Regions from separate parts of the Streptomyces sp. NPDC091279 genome, predicted to be linked through region 1. Evidence: riboswitches for the same ligand, from Rfam matches in the RefSeq annotation. Region 1 holds a riboswitch; each other region holds the start of a gene.

The links. A riboswitch is a leader RNA that binds a small molecule or an ion and turns the genes downstream of it on or off. The one in region 1 is predicted to bind cyclic di-AMP.
Region 2: another riboswitch for cyclic di-AMP. It lies ahead of ACIQOU_RS18165 (transglycosylase family protein); the one in region 1 lies ahead of ACIQOU_RS30480 (M23 family metallopeptidase).
Region 3: another riboswitch for cyclic di-AMP. It lies ahead of ACIQOU_RS21360 (transglycosylase SLT domain-containing protein); the one in region 1 lies ahead of ACIQOU_RS30480 (M23 family metallopeptidase).
Region 4: another riboswitch for cyclic di-AMP. It lies ahead of ACIQOU_RS26990 (peptidoglycan DD-metalloendopeptidase family protein); the one in region 1 lies ahead of ACIQOU_RS30480 (M23 family metallopeptidase).

What each region holds. Positions count from the first base shown of each region.
Region 1 covers NZ_JBIVVA010000013.1:201,659-206,998, reverse strand. Annotated here, with positions in the region: gene ACIQOU_RS30490 (PrsW family intramembrane metalloprotease) at 107-1,609, shown strand; gene ACIQOU_RS30485 (aldo/keto reductase) at 1,651-2,595, opposite strand; gene ACIQOU_RS30480 (M23 family metallopeptidase) at 2,823-3,863, opposite strand; cyclic di-AMP (ydaO/yuaA leader) riboswitch at 3,874-4,031, opposite strand; gene ACIQOU_RS30475 (PP2C family protein-serine/threonine phosphatase) at 4,276-5,340, opposite strand, start outside.
Region 2 covers NZ_JBIVVA010000006.1:421,335-426,674, forward strand. Annotated here, with positions in the region: gene ACIQOU_RS18155 (cytochrome P450) at 1-1,220, shown strand, start outside; gene ACIQOU_RS18160 (transglycosylase family protein) at 1,357-2,358, shown strand; cyclic di-AMP (ydaO/yuaA leader) riboswitch at 2,576-2,742, shown strand; gene ACIQOU_RS18165 (transglycosylase family protein) at 2,746-3,441, shown strand; gene eno (phosphopyruvate hydratase) at 3,828-5,108, shown strand; gene ACIQOU_RS18175 (septum formation initiator family protein) at 5,266-5,340, shown strand, end outside.
Region 3 covers NZ_JBIVVA010000008.1:166,475-171,814, reverse strand. Annotated here, with positions in the region: gene ACIQOU_RS21370 (peptide MFS transporter) at 1-585, shown strand, start outside; gene ACIQOU_RS21365 (CocE/NonD family hydrolase) at 601-2,595, shown strand; cyclic di-AMP (ydaO/yuaA leader) riboswitch at 2,879-3,056, shown strand; gene ACIQOU_RS21360 (transglycosylase SLT domain-containing protein) at 3,060-3,530, shown strand; gene ACIQOU_RS21355 (HAD family hydrolase) at 3,660-4,466, opposite strand; gene ACIQOU_RS21350 (NAD(P)-binding domain-containing protein) at 4,631-5,340, opposite strand, start outside.
Region 4 covers NZ_JBIVVA010000011.1:149,815-155,154, reverse strand. Annotated here, with positions in the region: gene ACIQOU_RS27005 (TetR/AcrR family transcriptional regulator) at 1-493, shown strand, start outside; gene ACIQOU_RS27000 (SGNH/GDSL hydrolase family protein) at 768-1,553, opposite strand; gene ACIQOU_RS26995 (DUF6250 domain-containing protein) at 1,741-2,451, opposite strand; gene ACIQOU_RS26990 (peptidoglycan DD-metalloendopeptidase family protein) at 2,598-3,590, opposite strand; cyclic di-AMP (ydaO/yuaA leader) riboswitch at 3,595-3,756, opposite strand; gene ACIQOU_RS26985 (alpha-galactosidase) at 4,083-5,340, opposite strand, start outside.

The sequences.
Region 1 (5,340 bases):
TAGGGCTAGGGGACATCCCGGCCGGGACATCCCGGCCGGGGCACCCTGACGGGGGTACCCCGAGGCACCGTCGCGGGCGGCGCGTTCGCTCGTTAGGGTCAACCTCGTGGCCACTTTCCCCCCGTACCCGACGCATCCGCCCCACCCCGGAGGTGCGACCGGCGGAGTGCTCGGGCACGCGCACTGGTGGCAGCGCCGGTGGGTGCGGTACGGGGCGCTCATCACCCTGCTCGCGCTCTCCGGCCTGGTCATCCTGGCCCTGGTCCGCCAACAGACCGGCAGCGAGGGGTTCTTGGTCGGGCTCGGCCTCGCCGTACTGCCCGTACCCCTGCTCCTCGCCGCGTTCCGCTGGCTGGACCGGGTCGCCCCCGGGCCCTGGCGGAACCTGGTGTTCGCGTTCGCGTGGGGCGCGTGCGCGGCGGCGCTGATCGCGATCGTCACCAACAGCTTCGCGACCCGCTGGCTGGCGACGGCGACGGCGGACCCGTCCGGCGCGGACACCCTGGGGGCGACGGTGATAGCGCCCATCGTCGAGGAGTCCGCGAAGGCCGCGGCCGTGCTGCTCGTCTTCCTGTTCCGGCGCCGGGACTTCACCGGGATCGTCGACGGCGTGGTGGTGGCGGGCGTCACCGCGACCGGCTTCGCGTTCACCGAGAACATCCTCTATCTGGGCACCGCGTTCGGCACCGACCAGCTCACCGGCGACAGCGGCATCGCCTCCGTGACGGCGGCGACGTTCTTCGTCCGCGTCATCATGTCGCCGTTCGCGCACCCCCTCTTCACGGTCTTCACCGGCATCGGCTTCGGCATCTCCGCGCTGTCGGCGCACCGCCAGTACGTGCGGCGGGTGGTGCTGCCGTTGTCGGGGCTGCTGCTCGCGATGGGCATGCACGCCCTGTGGAACGGCTCGTCGACGTTCGGCACCTACGGGTTCTTCGCGGTGTACGCGGCGTTCATGGTGCCCGCGTTCGGGCTGCTGACCTGGCTGGTGATCTGGACCCGGCAACGTGAACTGCGCACCGTGCGCGAGGAGTTGCCCGCGTACACGGCGGCCGGCTGGCTGAGCCCGCCCGAGCCGTACGCGCTCGGCTCGATGCGGGCCCGCCGGATGGCCCGCGACTACGCCGCCCGGCATCTGGGCCGACCGGCCGGCCGCACGGTCGCCGAGTACGAGGCGTACGCGACGTCGCTGGCGTTCCTGCGGCACCGGGGGCGCCGGGGCCGGGCGGGCGCCGACTTCGTCGTCAGGGAACGGGAGTTGCTGCACGAACTGTGGCACCGCCGCGACACGGCCCGCCCCGCCCTGGAACACGCGGCCCGCGCGACAGCCCCACCGGTCCCGGTCTTCACACCCCCATGGCTGATGCCGGGGGCACCCGGGACGCAGGGGTACGGCCTACCCCAGGGGTACGGGTACGGAGTGCAGAGCCACGGGCCGCAGGGGTACGGGGCTCAGGGGTACGGGGCTCAGGGGTACGGGGCTCAGGGGTACGGGGCTCAGGGCCAGGGAGTACCGGGGAGCTACGGGTCGTACGGGTACGGCGGGCCGACGATCCCGCAGCAGCCCTCGTCGTCCCCCTCCCCATACAACCCGTACGCCGCCCCCTAGCCCCCGCAGCCCGCAACCCGCAACCCGGTGGGCCGGGACCGTCAGGCCGACGCCTCCGTCAGTCGCCGCAACTCGCCCTCCGTCAGCGTCAGTTCCGCCACCGCGAGCAGCGCGGGCAGCTGCTCGACCGTGCGGGCCGACGCGATCGGCGCCGCGACCGTCGGCTGGGCCGCGAGCCAGGCCAACGCCACCGTGGCGACCTCGGCGTCATGGGCGGCGGCGATCTCGTCCAGGGCCGTCAGGACGCGCCGGCCCCGTTCGGTCTTCAGGTGGGCCTCGGCACCGCTCGCCCGCGGGCTGTCCACCGTCGTTCCGGGCCGGTACTTGCCGGTGAGGAACCCGGACGCCAGCGCGAAATAGGGAACGGCGGCGAGGCCGGCCCGCGCGGCGACGTCCTGGAGTTCGCCCTCGTAGGTGTCGCGGGAGACGAGGTTGTAGTGCGGTTGGAGGGCCACGTACCGGGCGAGGCCCTCGCGCTCGGAGAGGTCCAGGGACTCCTGGAGCCGCTCGGCGCTGATGTTGGAGGCGGCGATGTGCCGCACCTTCCCGGCCCGAACGAGTGCGTCGAGCGCGCCGATGATCTCCTCGACCGGCACCTCGGGCTGGTCGAAGTGGGTGTAGTAGAGGTCGATGTGGTCGGTGCCCAGGCGGCGCAGGGAGGCGTCGGCGGCGGCCTTGATGTTGGCGGCCGACAGGCCCTTGAAGTCGGGGTGCTGGCTGACCTTCGTCGCGATGACGACGTCGTCACGGTTGCCGCGCGCCGCGATCCACTTGCCGATGATGGTCTCGGACTCGCCGCCGGAGTGGCCCTCGATCCACGCCGAGTACGCGTCGGCGGTGTCGACGAAGTTGCCGCCCGCCGCCGCGTAGGCGTCGAGCACGGCGAAGGAGGTGGCCTCGTCGGCGGTCCAGCCGAAGACGTTGCCGCCGAGGGAGAGGGGGAAGACCGTGAGGTCGGACGGGCCGAGCTTGCGCGGAGAAGTCATGTCCCCCATCAACGCCCCTACAGGAGGCTCCCATTCAACCGCCGTGCCGCCACGCCCCCAAAGATCACCCGCACCCCACCACCGACCTACCGGAGAGGTACGGGCTGACCCGTAGGGGCTGACCCCGTAAGGGCTGATCCGTAGGGGCTGACCCGTAGTACCCGAGGCGTACGGGTCGCCCCGTAGTACCCGAGAACTACGGGTACGGGTACGGGTACGGGTCGGTCCTACGGGGTGAGGCCCTTGCCGCGCAGCCAGGTCATCGGGTCGATGCCCGTGGCCTGGCCGCCGGGGTGGACCTCCAGGTGGAGGTGCGGCCCGGTCACGTTGCCGGTCGCGCCGACGCGTCCGATGACGTCACCGGTGGAGACCTTCTGGCCGACGGTCGCGTTGATCGAGGACTGGTGGCAGAACCACAGCTCGGTGCCGTCGTCCAGGGTCAGGATCGTGCGGTAGCCGTAGGAACCGGCCCAGCCCGCCTCGGTGATCGTGCCGCTGTGGATGGCCTTGATGAGGGTGCCCGTAGGGGCGGCGAAGTCGAGGCCCGTGTGATACCCGGAGGACCACATCGCGCCGGCCTGCCCGAAGGTGCCGGTGATCGTGTACGACGAGGTCGGCAACGTGAACTGCTTGGCCAGCGTGGCCAGACGCGCGGCCTCCGCCTTCTTCGCGGCCTCCGCATCGGCCTTCTTCTTCGCGGCGGCGGCCTTGGCGACGGCCTCCTTCTCCGCCTTGGCGGTGGCGTCGGCGACCTGCTTCGCCACGGCGGCCTGGGCGGCGGCCTGCGCCTTGGTGTCGATCTGGCCCTGCTGGCTCTCGGCCTGCGCCATGATCCGGTCGCGCAGCGCCTCGCCCGCGTCCCGGGTGCCCTGGACGGTCTCCTTCGAGGTCACGCCGACCGAGCTGAGCGCGGTGGCGGAGCCCTGCTCGGGCGTGGCGTCGGAGTCGTCGAACACGGCGCCCACGGAGGAGGGCAGGTCGGGCATCGAGATGGAGACCGGCGGCTTGCCGGTGTTGGCGCTGGCCATGCCGCCCGCGCCCATCGCGGCGATGACGCCGACGCCGAGCACCGTCGAACTGCGGGCGAGTCCCCCGCCGCGCTGCTTGGCGACCCGGTGCCGGCCGCGGACCGGAGCCAGGGATTCCGCGGTGGGGTTCCACTCCTGCCAGGGGCCCTCGTCGGGGCCGGGGCCGCCGAAGCCGAAGCTCTCGCCGGGGTACTGGTCCGGTATGGGCGGGGCCGTCGGAGCAGGCCTGTTGGACGCCACTTAGGCGTACTCCTTCCTTCCTTCTCGCCTACCGGGTTAGCTGACGGGTTCGGAGCAGGAAGGTCTCCTACGCGCGTATACCCGCCGTGCGGACACGACGGAAAAAGCGCGATTCACCCCAAGTTGGTGGTTCCCCGGTTCCCTTACGGGATTCGGCGCGTGCGCACGGAGCCGCCTTGGTGACGGCTGGGACGACCGCGCTGCGTTATCGAACGTTAATAGACCCGGGGCGGTGATTCCAAGCTGTTCCCCTTGATCATTAACGTTTTCGACACGGACGTACGGCCCATGAGCGCCAAAAAACGGGCGAGTTGACCTCCCTGCCCAAACATCACGTGCGCTGACCGTTTGTCACTTGTTATGCGGAGGGAGTTCGCCCGCTCACATCGGGTGACCACGCGGGTGGTGCCTCTCAAGGACGGCGAACGGCGAGCAGCGCCATGTCGTCCGCCGTGCCGCCCCCGGTGTACTGACGCACCTCCTGGGCGAGGGCGCCGAGCAGCAGGCCGGGGTTGTCGAACACCCGCCCGGCGAGCCGTGCCTCGGGGTCGAAGAACTCCCCGTGCGCGTCCCGGGCCTCCGAGAGCCCGTCGGTGTACAGGAGCAGGGTCGCGCCGCTCGGGAACTCGGCCTCCTCGGCGCGATCGGGCCCACCCCCCAACTCCCCCATCCCGAGCGGTAGGGCATGTTCCGTAGGGGACAGGGCGCGGACGGTGCCGTCGGTCCCGAGCAGCAGCGGCGGCGGGTGGCCCCGGGTGACGATGCGGGCGATGCCGTCGCCGTGCGGGAGTTCGACGAGGACGGCGGTGGTGAACGCCTCGAAGGCGTCCAGCGCGTCCCGCCGGGTGCCTTCCCTGGCGAGGGCCCGCTCCAGCCGTTGCGCCAGCGCTTCGAGGGTGACCTCCTGCTCGGCGGCCTCCCGGAACGCCCCGATCAGCACGGCAACGGCGGCCACCGCGCCCATGCCCTTGCCGCGGACGTCCCCGACGATCAGCCGGACGCCGTGCGGGGTGTCCTGAACGGCGTAGAGGTCGCCGCCGATGGACGCGTCGGCCTGGGCGGCCTCGTAGCGGGCGGCGATGTCGAACCCGCCGATCCGCTCGGCCGGTTCGGGCAGTACGGCACGTTGGGCGGCCTCGGCGATCTCGCGCTGGGAGGCGAGCTGGGCGTCGCTGCGGCGCACGAGGACGTTAATGAGGACGGCGAGGACGACCACCGTCGCCACGGTCGCCAGTTCCGTCAGGGAGTCGGCGTGCAGGACGACGCCGAGCCGCAGATGGATGACGAACACGGCGAGGACGGAGGCGAGGCCGGTCAGGACCGTGCCTCGGCGGCTGTAGAGGGGGGCGGCGACCAGGGGCGCGGCGGCGAAGAGCGGGGACGCGGTGAACTGCTGCGGGGTGAAGTAGTCGTAGACGAACCCGACGGCGATCAGCAGGAGGGGGAGGAGGCGGGCGAAGCGACGCGCGAAGGAGAT
Region 2 (5,340 bases), on a different contig from region 1:
GAACGCACGCGCCCGTACACCGCACCAAACTCCCCAGCGGCGTCGAGGCCTGGCTCGTCACGAGATACGCCGACGCCAAACAGACCCTCGCCGACAACCGCCTCTCCAAGAACCCGGCCCACCACGACGAACCGGCGCACGCCAAGGGCAAGACGGGCATCCCGGGCGAACGCAAGGCCGAGTTGATGACGCACCTGCTCAACATCGACCCCCCGGACCACACCCGACTCCGCCGACTCGTGTCGAAGGCGTTCACCCCGCGCAGGGTGGCCGAATTCGCACCCAGGGTGCAGGAGTTGACGGACCGCCTCATCGACAGGTTCGCCGCCGAGGGCTCGGCGGACCTCATCCACGACTTCGCCTTCCCGCTCCCCATCTACGCGATCTGCGACCTGCTCGGCGTCCCGCCCGAGGACCAGGACGACTTCCGGGACTGGGCGGGCATGATGATCCGGCACGGCGGCGGCCCCCGGGGCGGCGTCGCGAGGTCGGTCAAGAAGATGCGCGGCTACCTGGCCGAACTGATCCACCGCAAGCGCGAGGCCCTGCCCGCGGAACCCGCCGAGGGCGAAGACCTCATCTCCGGCCTGATCCGCGCCTCCGACCACGGCGAGCACCTCACCGAGAACGAAGCCGCGGCGATGGCTTTCATCCTGCTGTTCGCCGGCTTCGAGACCACGGTGAATCTGATTGGCAACGGCACCTACGCCCTGCTCACGCACCCCGAGCAACGCCGTTCGCTCCAGGACGCGTTGGCCCGAGGGGAACGGGACCTGCTGGAGACCGGCGTGGAGGAACTCCTGCGCTACGACGGCCCCGTGGAGCTGGCGACCTGGCGGTTCGCGACCCAGCCGCTCACCATCGGCGGGCAGCGGATCGCCGCAGGTGACCCCGTCCTGGTGGTGCTCGCCGCGGCCGACCGTGACCCGGAGCGGTTCACGGACCCCGACACCCTCGATCTGACCCGCCGTGACAATCAGCACCTCGGGTACGGCCACGGCCTGCACTACTGCGTCGGCGCCCCGTTGGCCCGCCTGGAGGGGCAGACCGCGCTGGCCACGCTCCTCACCAGGCTGCCCGACCTCGAACTCGCCGCGGACCCGGCCGACCTGCGATGGCGCGGCGGTCTCATCATGCGAGGACTGCGCACGCTTCCGGTGCAGTTCAGCCCCGTTACCAAGGAGCCGCACCTTAAACCTGACACACCCTCAAGTCTGTGATCTTCACGTGATCTGCGCGGCATTAACTTGTGACAGGCATTCGTATGCCTATACGTTCACGGATCAACGCGGTGCCCCGCACATGCACCTCGCATCTCGCGCCGCGTGCAACCGCTGTCTCGCGAAAGGCACCCGCATGCTCTCCGGGAACGGTCGTCACCGTCGCCCCCGTCAGGCCCCGGCCCTGCTCGTCGCGGCCGGAGTGACGGGCACCGCCATCGCCATCCCGCTCCTCGCCGCCTCGGGCGCGAGCGCGGCGGACGGGACCACATGGGACAAGGTGGCCCAGTGCGCGACCGGCGGCTCCTGGAGCCAGAACACCGGTAACGGCTCCTACGGCGGACTCCAGCTCTCCCAGGAGGACTGGGAGGCCTACGGCGGCCTGGACTTCGCGTCCAGCCCCGACCTGGCCAGCCGCAACCAGCAGATCGCCGTCGCCGAGAAGGTTCTCGCGGACCAGGGCGTCGGCGCGTTCCACACCTGCGGCCTCACCTCGGGGCTGACCCAGGAGTCGGGGTCGGTGGACATCGACACCGGCCTCGGTGACGACGCCTCCGGCACATCGGACGGCTCCGGCTCCACCGGCCTGTCCAACTCCTCCGGCGACGGATCGAGCGACTCGGACAGCTCGTCGTCGTCCGACCCGTCGGACAGCGACTCCGCCACCTCCCCCTCGCCCTCCACCTCGGTGGACGACAAGGGCGACCAGAGCGACAAGGGTGACGCGGCCGGCAAGGGGATATCCGGTACGCCGTCCGCCTCCTCCCCGGAGAAGAAGGCGCCCGCCAGCCCCACCGAGTCGCCGACCGAGTCCCCGACCGGCGACGCGTCGGACAACTCCCGCCAGGGCGCCGGTTCCTGGAGCCTCGTCGACACCGGCGCCGTCAGCGGCAGCGACGCGGGCACCAAGACGGCCTCCGGCACCGGCAAGCACCGCGGGCAGAGCGCCGAGGAGAGCGGGACCCGTTCGGTTGCCGCCGACCGCTACACCGTCCGGGCCGGCGACACCCTCGGGACCATCGCCGACTCCCTTGGGCTCGACGGCGGATGGCGTGCGCTCTACGACCTGAACAAGAAGGACATCGGCGCCGACCCGAGTCGCATCGTTCCCGGTCAGACGCTCACGGTCGGGTCCTAGTCCCGTCGTAAACGGGACGAAAGCCGTCAGAAACAGCGGGAGTTGGCGAACCTTTCACCGCTAAATGTCCGGTTTGGTGAAAGTGTGGGATGAGTCTCAGAAGCCCTGATCGTCTTTGAATTTCCCGGGTTTCCGTGGCTACGGTCAACACCGCTCGTCACCACGAGCCCCGGCGCCGCAACGCCGAATCCTGCCAGCGGCCGTCCGGGAACAGTCGTCGCGTCAAGCGCCGAAGGCAGGAGCGGGGGACCCAAGGTAAGTGCCGCACGGGGCAGTTGACCGGAGCGGCTTGGGGTTAAGCCGCGCCTCTCCAGGGAGGTGCGGCCGGGCACTCATCCGGCCCGAACCCGACAGCTCACCTCGTAGGCGTCGGTGAGGGGATCAACCATGCTGTTTTCCGGCAAGGGCAAGCACCGTCGTCCGTCCAAGGCCACCCGCGCCATCGCCATCGCCGGTGTCACCGGCGCGGCCGTCGCCGCCCCGCTGATGGTGGCCGGCAACGCCTCCGCCGCCACCGCCTCCGAGTGGGACACGGTCGCCCAGTGCGAGTCCGGCGGCAACTGGTCGATCAACACCTCCAACGGTTACTCCGGCGGCCTCCAGTTCTCGCCGTCCACCTGGGCCGCGTACGGCGGCACCCAGTACGCCGCGAGCGCCTACCAGGCCTCCAAGGCCCAGCAGATAGCCGTTGCCGAGAAGGTTCTCGCGGCGCAGGGCAAGGGTGCCTGGCCGACCTGCGGCACCGGCCTGTCCGGCGCCACCTACGACGGCGGCTCCAGCAGCTCGAACAGCTCCAGCAACTCGGGCAGCTCCAGCAGCTCCAGCAGCTCCCGTTCGTCCGACTCGCAGGCCGCCTCCCGGTCCGCCGAGCGCCCGGCCGCGAAGAAGACCGTCACCACCCCGACCGGCAAGAAGGTCAAGAAGGGCGACGGCGAGTACAAGGTCGCCGCGGGCGACACCCTCAGCTCGATCGCCGAGAAGCACCAGGTCACCGGCGGCTGGAAGAAGCTCTTCGAGCTGAACAAGGACATCCTCGACGACGCGAACCTCATCTACCCGGGCCAGCAGCTGCACCTCAAGTAGCAGCCCCGGGGTCCACCCGAGGCCCGCCCTGGAACCGGCTCCGGGGTCTGTCCCGAAATCCGCCCCGGTGTCCGCTCCGGACCGACGGACAGGCAGACCGCAGCTGAACCACAGGGCCCTCATATCCGTGGACCTCACCATGAAGACCTCGTGAGGGTCATCCCCCGTCCCCCACGAGCCCCCCGCCCCGGTGCGTGTTCCCCCGTACGCACCGGGGCGGGGCTTTTTACGCCGCGTTCTTTGTTCCGTTCAGAAACATTTTGCTCTCGGTTCCGTTCCCGGGGTGACCACCGGGCTGGCCGATCGCCCCGAGCCGGTTAGGCTCGGTCTCGCAGAACCCACCGCGGTGCCGCGCACCGCGTTCAGATCCCAAGAAGGAGATGCTCGTGCCGTCCATCGACGTCGTCGTAGCCCGGGAAATCCTGGACTCCCGAGGCAACCCCACGGTCGAGGTCGAGGTCGGCCTCGACGACGGCAGCACGGGTCGTGCCGCCGTTCCGTCCGGCGCCTCCACCGGTGCCTTCGAGGCCATCGAGCTGCGGGACGGCGACCCCAACCGCTACCAGGGCAAGGGCGTCGAGAAGGCCGTTCTCGCCGTCATCGAGCAGATCGGCCCGGAGCTGGTCGGCTACGACGCCACCGAACAGCGGCTGATCGACCAGGCGATGTTCGACCTGGACGCCACCGACAACAAGGGCTCGCTCGGCGCCAACGCCATCCTCGGCGTCTCCCTCGCCGTCGCGCACGCCGCCTCCGAGGCGTCCGACCTCCCCCTCTTCCGCTACCTGGGCGGCCCGAACGCGCACCTGCTGCCCGTTCCGATGATGAACATCCTGAACGGCGGCTCGCACGCCGACTCCAACGTGGACATCCAGGAGTTCATGATCGCCCCGATCGGCGCGGAGTCCTTCTCCGAGGCGCTGCGCTGGGGCACCGAGGTCTACCACACCCTCAAGAAGGTGCTGAAGGGCCGCGGCCTGTCCACCGGCCTCGGCGACGAGGGCGGCTTCGCCCCGAACCTCGGCTCCAACCGCGAGGCCCTCGACCTCATCCTCGAAGCGATCAAGGAAGCCGGCTACGCGCCCGGCGAGCAGATCGCCCTTGCGCTCGACGTCGCCGCCTCCGAGTTCTACAAGGACGGCAAGTACCTCTTCGAGGGCAAGGAGCGCTCCGCCGCCGAGATGACGGAGTACTACGAGGAGCTGGTCGCCTCCTACCCGCTGGTCTCCATCGAGGACCCGCTGTACGAGGACGACTGGGCCGGCTGGCACGTCATCACCGAGAAGCTCGGCGACAAGGTCCAGCTCGTCGGCGACGACCTGTTCGTCACCAACCCCGAGCGCCTGGCCCGCGGCATCGAGGAGAACTCCGCGAACGCCCTGCTCGTCAAGGTCAACCAGATCGGCTCGCTCACCGAGACCCTGGACGCCGTCGAGCTGGCCCAGCGCAACGGCTTCAAGTGCATGATGTCCCACCGCTCCGGCGAGACCGAGGACGTCACCATCGCCGACCTCGCCGTCGCCACCAACTGCGGCCAGATCAAGACCGGCGCCCCGGCCCGCTCCGAGCGCGTCGCCAAGTACAACCAGCTGCTGCGCATCGAGGAGATCCTCGACGACGCCGCGGTCTACGCCGGCCGCAGCGCTTTCCCGCGCTTCAAGGGCTGAGCCACCGCGAACGACGGCGAGGCCGACGCCGTTCACGGTGCGCGCCCCGGCCGGACGGCCGTTAAGGTCTAAGCCCTAGCCAGTCGTACGTACGTCCCCGTACCGGTCCCGTACCGTGTCCGGGGACGTACGCGTGTGTGATCGGGAGGCGGGGAACATGGCCGTGAAGGACCGGGACCGGTTCTCCACCTCGACCAGGATCAAGCTGCTCGGCGAGCAGACGGCGGCCCGG
Region 3 (5,340 bases), on a different contig from region 1:
TTCAACTTCATCCTGTTCCAGGCCTACTCGACGATGATCCTGCTGGCCTCCACGAACGCCGAGACGACGATCCTCGGCTTCCACTTCCCGGCCAGCTGGTACGCGTCCGCGCTGGGCGCCTTCGAGGTCGCGCTCGCGCCCGTCGTCGCCGCCGTGTGGGTGCGCATGGGGCGCCGTCAGCCGCACGCCTCCAACAAGATCGCGTTCGGTGTGATCCTGGGCGGACTGTCGTTCCTGCTGATGGTCCTGCCGACCTCGGGGCATTCCGGCGACAAGTACTTGATGTCGGTCTGGTGGATCGTGGGCTCCTACCTGCTGCTCGGGCTCGGCGACATCCTGCTGGAGACCTCCGGGATGTCGGCCACCACCAAGCTCGCCCCGGCCGCGTTCTCCAGCCAGACCATGTCCCTGTGGTTCCTGTCGCTGGCGCTCGCCAACGGCATCCAGGCGCAGACGGTGAAGTTCTACGACGACGTCTCCAAGCCCGCCTACTTCGGCGTCAACGGCGCGATCGCGGTGGCCGTGGGGCTCGCCGTGATCGCCGCCGCGCCGTGGCTGCGCCGCACCATGCACCCCGTTCACTGAGGTACCGCCATGAGCCTGCACATCCGTACGTCCTTCCCCTACGAGACGGCCCATGAGGACCTGCGCATCCCGCTGTCCGACGGAACGCTCCTCTACGCGCGCGTGTGGCGGCCGTTGACCGACGAACCCGTACCGGCGCTCCTGGAGTACCTGCCGTACCGGCTGACGGACTGGACGGCGCCCCGTGACGCCCAGCGCCACCCCTGGTACGCGGGCCACGGCTACGCCTCCGTGCGCGTGGACGTGCGCGGCCACGGCAACAGCGAGGGGCTGCCCACCGACGAGTACTCGGCGACGGAGCTGGCGGACGGCGTCGAGGTCGTCGAATGGCTGGCGGCGCAGCCCTGGTGCACGGGCAAGGTCGGCATGTTCGGCATCTCCTGGGGCGGTTTCAACTCCCTCCAGATCGCGGCGCTCGCTCCTGATCCCCTTAAGGCTGTCGTCACGGTCTGCTCGACGGACGACCGCTATGACAACGACGTGCACTACATGGGAGGTTCCGTCCTCGCGGTGGACATGCACGCGTGGGCGTCGACGATGCTGGCGTTCACCTCCCGGCCGCCGGACCCGGCGTACCTCGGCGAGGGCTGGCGGGAGCTGTGGCTGAGGCGTCTGGAGGCCCTGGAGCCGTTCTCGCACACCTGGCTGGCCCACCAGACGCGGGACGACTACTGGCGCCACGGCAGCGTCTGCGAGGACTACGGCGCGATCAGGGCCGGGGTGCTGGCGGTGGGCGGCTGGCACGACCCGTACCGCGACACGGTGCTGCGGCTGGCCGAGCAGCTCCCGGCCGACCGGGTGCGCGGCCTGATCGGCCCCTGGTCCCACCAGTACCCGGACCGGGGGCTGCCGCCCGGCCCGGCGATCGGCTTCCTCCAGGAGACGCTGCGCTGGTGGGACCACTGGCTCAAGGGCGCCGACAACGGCGTCATGGCCGAGCCGCTGCTGCGCTCCTATGTGAGCGACTCGCACCCTCCGGCGACCGTGTACGACACGCTGCCCGGACGCTGGGTGGGCGAGCCGTCCTGGCCGTCGCCGCACGTCACGACCGTTCCGCACGCCCTTGAGGGTGCTCCGGTGCTGGTCCGCTCGCCGCAGCACACGGGCGTGGACGCCGGGCGGTTCTTCCCGTTCGGCAACGACGCCGACCTGCCGCCCGACCAGCGCGAGGAGGACGCGCGCTCGGCGTGCTTCGAGTTCGCGGTGGGCGAGGAGACATGGGTGCTCGGGCGGCCCCGGGTACGGCTGCGGCTGGCCTCGCACGCGCCCCGTGGGCAGGTGGTGGCCCGGGTCTGCGACGTCGCTCCGGACGGGTCGTCGACGCTGGTCACGCGGGGTGTGCTGAACCTCTCGGCGCGCCGGGGGCGGGACCTGGCGGTGGCGTGGACGCCGGGGGCGTTCGAGGACGTGGAGTTCGAGCTGAACGGCATCGGGCACGCCTTTCCGCCCGGTCACCGCATCCGGCTCGCCGTGTCGTCCGCGTACTGGCCGTGGATCTGGCCGCAGCCCGGCTCCGAGGCCGGTCTCACCCTGGACCCGGCGGGCAGCTTCCTCGATCTGCCGGTACGCGCGCGTGAGGGCGACTCCGGGATCGTCTTCGAGGAACCGGAGCAGTCGCCTCCGCTCGGCGTGAACTTCCCCGCCACCCTCGACGCGCCGCGCCCCGAGCGCCTGGTCGTGCGGGACGTCGCGGCGGGCCTGTGGCGCCTGGAGGTCGACCCGCGCTACGGCGGCACGCGCGTGTACCCCGACGGCCTGGAGTTCACCGAGGACGCGCTGGAGACGTACACCGTCCAGGAGAACGACCCGCTGTCGGCCCGGACCCGCTCGGACTGGTCGATCCGGCTGCACCGGCCCGAGCTGGGCTGGGACGCCACGGTGCACACCCGTTCGGAGATCACCTGCGACGCCACCGACTTCGTCACGTCCGACGAGGTCGTCTGCACGGAGGGCGGCGAGATGGTCTTCCACCGGACGTGGGAGAAGCGGATTCCACGCACGGCCGGTTGACGCCGAGTTGGGCTCATTGCCCGATTTACCCTGCTTGATGATTCTCGTGACTTGACTCACGCCACGGCGCGCGCGGACACCCGTCCCGCGCGCCGTTGTGTTTCTTGTGCAGAACTTGTGCGCAACGGGAGTTGAAGCGTGGCGACCGCAAAGGATCAAGCGCCCTAAAACGCCCAGACCAAGGTCAACTGTCGTGAAGTGTGAATCCGGCACTTGTTCCGGACATGTGCTCTCGCATACGTTCCCGGCCTGTCGGGTGGACGCCTAATCCTGCCGCCGCCCGTACATCCATTCACCGAGACGACTCACGCACGGCAGGAGCGGGGGAACCAGGTAAGTCGCCGGACCGGGCCATCGCCCGGGACGGCTCGGGGTTAAGCCGCACGGCCCACCGGCCGCGCGACCGGGCAGCTCCCGCCCGAACCCGACAGCTCACCTCGCAGGCGACGGAGAGGAACTTCCCCATGCGCGCAACCGCTCCCCGCCGCTCTCGCATCGCCCGCAAGCTGGCCGTCCTCGGTACCGGGGCCGCCGTGCTCGCCCTCCCGGTCATCGGCGCGACGAGTGCGTCCGCCGCCACGCCGACGGTGGCCACCGCGACCTCGCTGGGCTACTCCAACACCCTCGACGGGTGGATTCGGGCCTCGCTGTCCGTGATGGCAGAAAAGGGCATTCCGGGCACGTACAACGGCATCTACCGCAACGTGATCCGTGAGTCGTCCGGCAACCCGTACGCCATCAACAACTGGGACTCCAACGCTGCGGCCGGGACGCCGTCCAAGGGGCTGCTCCAGGTGATCGACCCGACGTTCGCGGCGTACCACGTGTCCGGGACGTCGTACGACCCGTACGACCCGGTTGCCAACATCACTGCCGCGTGCAACTACGCCGCGCAGCGGTATGGGTCGATCGACAACGTGTACGGGGCGTACTAGACCCTTCGCCCGAGGGGCGGGGGGCTGGGCGCCGGGCCGGTGAGTTGCCGGCTGACGCGCCGTTGTGGCTGGTCGCGCTCGCGCGGCGGAGCCGCACATTGACACAGCCCCGCGCCCCTATAGGGCGCGTTAGGGGAAGAGGCGGTCTAGGACTTGGGATAGGCCGTCTTCCTCGTTGGAGAGGGTTACCTCGTCGGCTACTCGTTTGAGTTCGGGGTGGGCGTTGGCCATGGCTACGCCGTGGGCCGCCCACTCGAACATCGGGATGTCGTTCGGCATGTCACCGAAGGCGATCGTCTCGTGCGGGCCGAGCCCCAGGTGCTCGGCGGCCAGCGCGAGGCCGGTCGCCTTCGTGATGCCGCATGGCTGGAGTTCGACGGTGCCGGGGCCCGACATCGTGACGGTGGCGAGGGAGTCGACGACCGACCTCGCGATCCCCGCCAACTCGTCGTCGGACAGGTCCGGGTGGCGCAGCAGCACCTTGCTGATCGGCTCGCACCACAGGTCGGCGCGGCGCTCGACCCGCACCGCGGGCAACGTCGGGTGCGGCATGCGGTAGCCGGGCTCGATGAGCGTGAGGCCGTTCACGCCGTCCTGGTCCACGGCCGCGTACACCTGGCCGACCTCCGCCTCGATCTTGCCGAGCGCGGTCTCGGCCAACTCCCGGTCCAGCGTGACCGACCACAGCAGCCGGTCCGCGCCGGCGTCGTACACCTGCGCGCCCTGCCCGCACACCGCGAGCCCCCTGCTGTGCAGGTCGTCGAGGAGGGGGCGCACTCTGGGCGCCGGCCGGCCCGTCACGACCAGGTGCCGGGCGCCGGCGGCCGCCACCCGCGTGAGCGAGGCACGGGACCGGTCGGACAGCGTGTCGTCGCCTCGGAGCAACGTGCCGTCCAGGTCGGTGGCGATGAGGGCATATGCGAGGGGTGCGGCCATGATCAGAGAATACGGATCGCACGCCCCACCCACTCAGCTCCGAACCGGACGACCACCGGGTTCCCGCCAGCCCCGTCCGTTCCACGCCAACTCCCCTGTGCCGTTCGGCTCTTCCGCCCCTACAACCCCTACGGGACCTCCCTTACCGGAAGGTTGACGGAACGTCAGCAGCACGCCGCCGCGAGGTGCCCGGCCAGCCTCGGCGACGCGAACTCCGTCCCGCACACGAACCGCATCACCGGCCCGTACGACGACGCGGCCGCCAGCCCCGTGAAGTACAGGCCCGGCACCGAGGACACGTACCCGGCGCCCAGTTTCGGCGCACCCCGGCTCACCGCGAGACGGGCGCGCAGCTCGTGGCCGAGGAACCCCATCGCGGCGAGGTCGACCCGGTAACCCGTCGCGGCGATCACGTGATCGGCGGCGAGCCGCTCGACGCGACCGGCGTGCGTGCGGACGGTGAGCACAACAGCGCCGTCGGCCGCCCGCGCACCGACGATCCGCTCGACGTCGTCGACCCGCACCCGGGCCTCGAAACGCTCCCGCAGCCACCAGGCGCCGAGCGGGCCGAGGACGTTGCGGACCAGGTGGTGGCGGGTCCGCTCGGGGAGGTGGCGGTAGGACTGCGGGTAGCGGCTCAGCGCCCACAACGACCAGGCCCGGCCGAACGGCGACTCCGGCCGCAGCCTCGGCTGCTCCCACGGCGGCGCGCCGAACCCGACCCGGCCCCGCCCCCGCGCGACCACCCGCACCTGTGCGCCCGCCTCCGCCGCCAACGCCGCCGTCTCCAGCGCCGACTGCCCCGCCCCGACGACGATCAACTCCCGCCCCGCGTACGCCGCGAGGTCATGGTGCCGGGAACTGTGCGACACCG
Region 4 (5,340 bases), on a different contig from region 1:
CATCGCCTCGGCGCTCAGGGTGAGCAACGCGCTGGTGCTCTACCACTTCGCGACGAAGGAGCGCCTGGTCGTCGCCGCGTTCGCGCATGCCGCCGAGGGCGACCTCGCCCACCTGCGCACCCTGCTCGGCCGCCGCACGACGGCCCTGCGCCGGCTGCGGGCGGCGGTGCGCTGGTACGCCCCGACCGGCCAGGCCAAGGGCTGGCGCCTGTGGATCGAGGGCTGGTCGGCGTCCCTGCGCGATCCCGAGCTCCAGGCACTCACCCGCGACCTGGACCGCCGTTGGAAAACAGCCATCACCGAGGTCATCAAAGAGGGCGTGGCGGCAGGCGAGTTCCACTGCCCCGACCCCACAGCCACAGCCCTCCGCCTCACCGCCCTCCTGGACGGCCTAGCAGTCCAACTGACCTCCTACCCCGGCTCAATCCCCCACACAAAATCCCGCCAATGGACAGAAGAGGCCCTGACGCGGGAACTGTCCCTGGACAAGTAACGCGGGGGCGCGGAGGGCGCGGGGGCGCGGAGGGCGCCCTTTGGGGGCGCGAGGAACTGCGCGAGCGGCCACACTCGACCCGCACCCGCGCTCCCAGCGCACCCCCACCCCATGAGGCGCCCCAAAAACCACGCCGCAGCCGAACCAGGACCGCGAGGAACCACACAAGGGGGCGCGGGGAACTGCGCATCCAGGGGCGCGGGGAACTGCGCAAAACCACCACGCACCCGCACCCTCAAACGCACCCCACACCGCACCCGCCCCGCAGGGACGCTCAGGCCACCGGAGCAATCCGGTTCTTGATGTCGTCGGGCGACAAGACACCCTTCGCCGTCACGTGGTCCCCGGACGACTCCCCCCGCAACCGCCGCCCGATCCACGGCACGAGATACTCCCGAGCCCAATGCACATCATCCCGCCGCACCTCCAACGTGCCGCGAGGAGGCAACGGCGGCCACGCCTGATCAGGATCGGCCGGCACCTCGACACCGAGCACCTGCCCCGCCCGCAGGGCAACCCGCGTGTGCCCGTCGGCGGACAGATGCAGCCGGTCGTTGTCCCAGGCCCGCCGATCCTGCACGGTCCGCAGGGACCACAGGTCGAGCACCGGGCACCCGTGCCGATCGGCGATGGCCCGCACATGCCCGTTGTACGTGGCGATCTTGCCGCGCAGATGCTTGAGGACGGGCACCCCCCGGGTGTCGAACCCGGTGGTCACCATCACCGTCCCGCACGCCTCCGTCAGCCGCACGACCCCCCGCTCGAACCGCTCCGCGACCTCGTCGGGATCGGTGCCGGGCCGGATGATGTCGTTGCCACCCGCACAGAAGGAGACCAGGTCAGGGGCGAGTTCAAGGACCTTGGGCACCTGGTCCTCGATCACCTGGTCGAGAAGTTTGCCGCGTACCGCGAGGTTCGTGTACGCGAAGTCGCCCTCGGGGCGCCGATCGGCGAGCAGGACCGCGAACCGGTCGGCCCAGCCGACGAACGCCCCGTCGGGGCCGGGGTCGCCGACGCCTTCGGTGAAGCTGTCCCCCACCGCAACGTACGACCCGATCACTACTCTGCTGTCATTCTTCGAATCGTCTGCCACCCCGCCATGATTCACCTTCGAATAAGGCCTACGCGACCGTAGGAAGCGGTCAAGGAACGGTGAGATGAACCACTCCTAAAGTGTTGGCCAAGGAAGGAATAACAACCCACACAGGGTGGTTGAGGCGGCAACCTCGCTGAAGCCGCCCCTCCGGTTACCCGGCGGCCCGCCACACCCGGAAGTCCCGGACCCGGAAGTGGCTCCACGTGGTCCGGAAGGCGAAGTGCCCGTCGGTGTACGGCTGCGGGTCGGCGTGGTCGAAGACCAGCCGCCCGTTGTTCCACCAGCGGACCGTGGAGCCGTCGGAGACGATCCGGACCTGGTGCGGCCGGTTCGCCACGAGCAGCGGCTCGGTGTAGTCGAGCACCAGCGGCCGGACCCCGGCAAGGCCGACGTAACGGCGCAGTCGGGTCGTGGTGTTGTAGTTGGCGCCGTATCCGGAGTAGTACGTGGTGAGCTGGTCGTACTCCTCCAGGGCGCCGCCGCGCGGGGTGGCGAAGAGGTCGTGCGGGGAACGGACGTCGGTGGCGTTCCAGAAGTTGTTGAGGTCGGAGACCCGGTCGTTGGGCCCGCCCTCGGAGACCGGCGTGGCGGTGTACTCGATGACGTAGGGGCCGGTGAGCCGCCGGCGGAGCCATACGGTCGCGCCGCTCGGCACGTCGATCTCCAGCACTCCTCGGGACGCGGTGACCGTGCCGCCGTCCTGGAGTTCGGTCGCCCACTTGCCGAGTCCGTGCCGGAAGTCGTCGTGGGCGATCAGGTCCCGGTGCCGGCGGGGCGTGGCGCTCGCGGCCGGCGCGGGGGCGAGGGCCAGCGCGGCGGTCGCTGCGGCCAGGGCTCCGAAGGTTCTGCGCGTCGTCGTCACGGAGATCACTCTGCCCCGTGCTCACGGACCCTGTCGACACCGCGGATCGAGCCGCAACACCGTGGACACACCGGCCTGTTGGCCGACGCACCGGAGGCCGGACCCGGGGATCGGGGTCCGGCCTCCGGTGGTCTGCGGGGCCGGGGTCAGCCGACCGTGACGCCCTTGGTGCGGAGGTAGGCGACCGGGTCCACGTCGGAGCCGTAGTCCGGGGTGGTGCGGATCTCGAAGTGCAGGTGCGGTCCTGTCACGTTGCCGGTGGCGCCGGAGAGCCCGACCTGCTGCCCCTCGGTCACGGTCTGCCCGGCCGACACCGACAGTTCGGAGAGGTGCGCGTACTGGGCGTAGTAGCCGTCGGCGAGCTTGATGACGACCTGGTTGCCGTACGCGCCGCCCCAGCCGGCCGTGACGACGGTGCCGGCGCCCACGGCCTTGACGCTGGTGCCGGTCGGGACGATGAAGTCGACGCCGGTGTGGTAACCGCTCGACCACATGGAACCGGAGGCGTGGTACGGGGTGCCGATGGTGGCCCCGGTGACCGGCAGGGTGAAGCCGGAGGAACTGCTCGTCGACGCACTGCTCTTCCCGGAGGACGTCTGGGAAGAACTCGCGGAATTCGAGGAGCTGGAAGAGGAAGAGCCCGAAGAGCCCGAAGAATGCGAGGAGTTCGAGGAACTCGACGATTCCGACGGCTTCGACGACTGCGACGGCTTCGAGGGCGCCGATTCTCCGCCGGTCCCCGCGGCCTTCGTGCCGATCGTGAGCTTGAGCCCTGGGTGGATCAACGAGGGGTTGTCGCCGACGGCCCGCCGATTGTCGGAGTAGAGCCGCTCCCAGCCACCGCTGACGTGCTGCTCGTCGGCGATCTTCGCGAGCCAGTCACCGGAACGCACCGCATAGGTCCGTACGCCCGAGTCGGCCGTCGACCGCTGTTTCGCGGCCGACTTCTCGGCGGCGGCCGGAAGGGCCTGGACGGCCTTTTCGGAAACCGTCCGGGCGGTGGATTGCGCGGTCGCCGCGTGGGCGCCGGCGGCCCCCATGAGCGGAAGGGCGAGAGCGGCCCCGCCGGTTCCGGCGACGGCTATCGAGCGACTGAAGCGCGGGGGCTTCGGACGGCGGTGCTTACCCTTCGCGGGCATGACGCATTCCTCTCCGGTGCCTGCGAGGTGAGCTGTCGGGTGCGAGCTGGAGATGCCCGGCCGCGCTTTTCGGCGCGGCTTAACCCCAAAGCCTGTTCCGGAGACCGGAACAGGCGGTGATGCCTGTGGGTCCCCCGCTCCTGCCGGGTACGAGTGAGTAGTCCGGATTCCGGTCGGCGGCAGGATTAGGCATCCGCCCGGATGGGTGGCGAACGTAAGCGACGAAGACGCCACAGAACAAGCGGCGGTTCCCTGTGAATGTGTTTCCTGTGATCCAGCACTGAAATTCGCCGTCACCCTGCGTGCAAGGAATGGTCCACGCTCGGGGTGAACTCCCTTGAAAAGCACCCTCATTACGTGAACATGTCGAGCCACCCTCGGTCACGACTATGACGCTCCTCACGTGACGCTGCTCCAGCCCCCTTCATTCCAGAGCGAGTTGGAATGAAGGGGGCCTAAGCGCAAACGAGGGAGTTAATACGGACAGAAGGTTCAGATACGGCGCAGCCGGATGACCTTCGCGTCGAGATCGCCACGCAACCCGGTGGCCAGCCCGTGATGCAGCAGCACGGCACCCCGGTGGACTTCACCCGTGTCACGGCATTCATACGATGCCGTCGGGTCGAGCCCGCGCAGCCGCAGCGCCGGTGCGGGATTGCCGTAACTCTGCGACTGGAGCCAGGCCAGCACCACCGCCTCGTCCCCGCGCACATACTGCACGGCGCTCAGCCCGCCGCCCGGCGGCCGGAGCCGGTAGAGGTCGCCGCGCTGCACGACGGGCCGGATCTCCTTGTAGAGGTCCACCCACTCGGCGGCCTCGGTCAGCTCCTCCTCGCTCCACTCGGTGAGGTCGCCGCCGACCCCGAGCACCCCGGCCATGGCACTCACGAACCGGAAACGCAGCGAGCTGGCCCGGCCGTTGAGCTGGGTGTTGGGGCTGTCGGTGACCCAGGCGGCCATCACGCGCGCGGGGTGCAGCTGACTGAAGCCGTGCTGGATGGCGAGCCGGTCCAGCGGGTCGGTGTTGTCGGAGGTCCACACCTGGTCGGTGCGGCTCATGATCCCGAGGTCGATCCGGCCGCCGCCGCCCGAGCAGGACTCGAAGGCGACACCGGGGTGGGCCTCGCGCAGCCGGTCCAGCAGGGCGTACAGGGCGCTCACATGGTCGACCCACAGGCGCTGCGGGTAGGGCTCACCCGGCCAGCCCGCGTCGGTGAAGCAGCGGTTGAAGTCCCACTTGACGTAGTCGATGGGGGCACTGGACAGGAGGGTGTCGAGCCGCTCCCAGAGATACTCCTGGACGTCCTCGCGGGCCAGGTTCAGCACCAGCTGGTTGCGGAACTCGGTGCGTGCGCGGCCGGGCTGGAACTGCACCCAGTCGGGGTGCGCGCGGTACAGGTCGCTGTCCGGGTTGACCATCTCCGGCTCGACCCAGATGCCGAACTGCATACCGAGCGCGTGCACCTGGTCGGCGAGCGGCTTGAGACCGCCGGGGAAGCGGTCGGTATTGGGCGTCCAGTCACCGAGCCCGGCCCGGTCGCTGGTGCGGGCGCCGAACCAGCCGTCGTCCACCACGAACAGCTCGATGCCGATGGCCGCCGCACGCCGGGCCAGCGCGGCCTGCTGCTGCTCGGAGATGTCGAAGTAGCTGGCCTCCCAGGAGTTGAACAGCACCGGCCGGTCCCGGTCGGCGTCCGGGATGACATACGCGCGCTGGTAGGCGTGCCAGGCCCGGCTGGCGCCCCCGAAC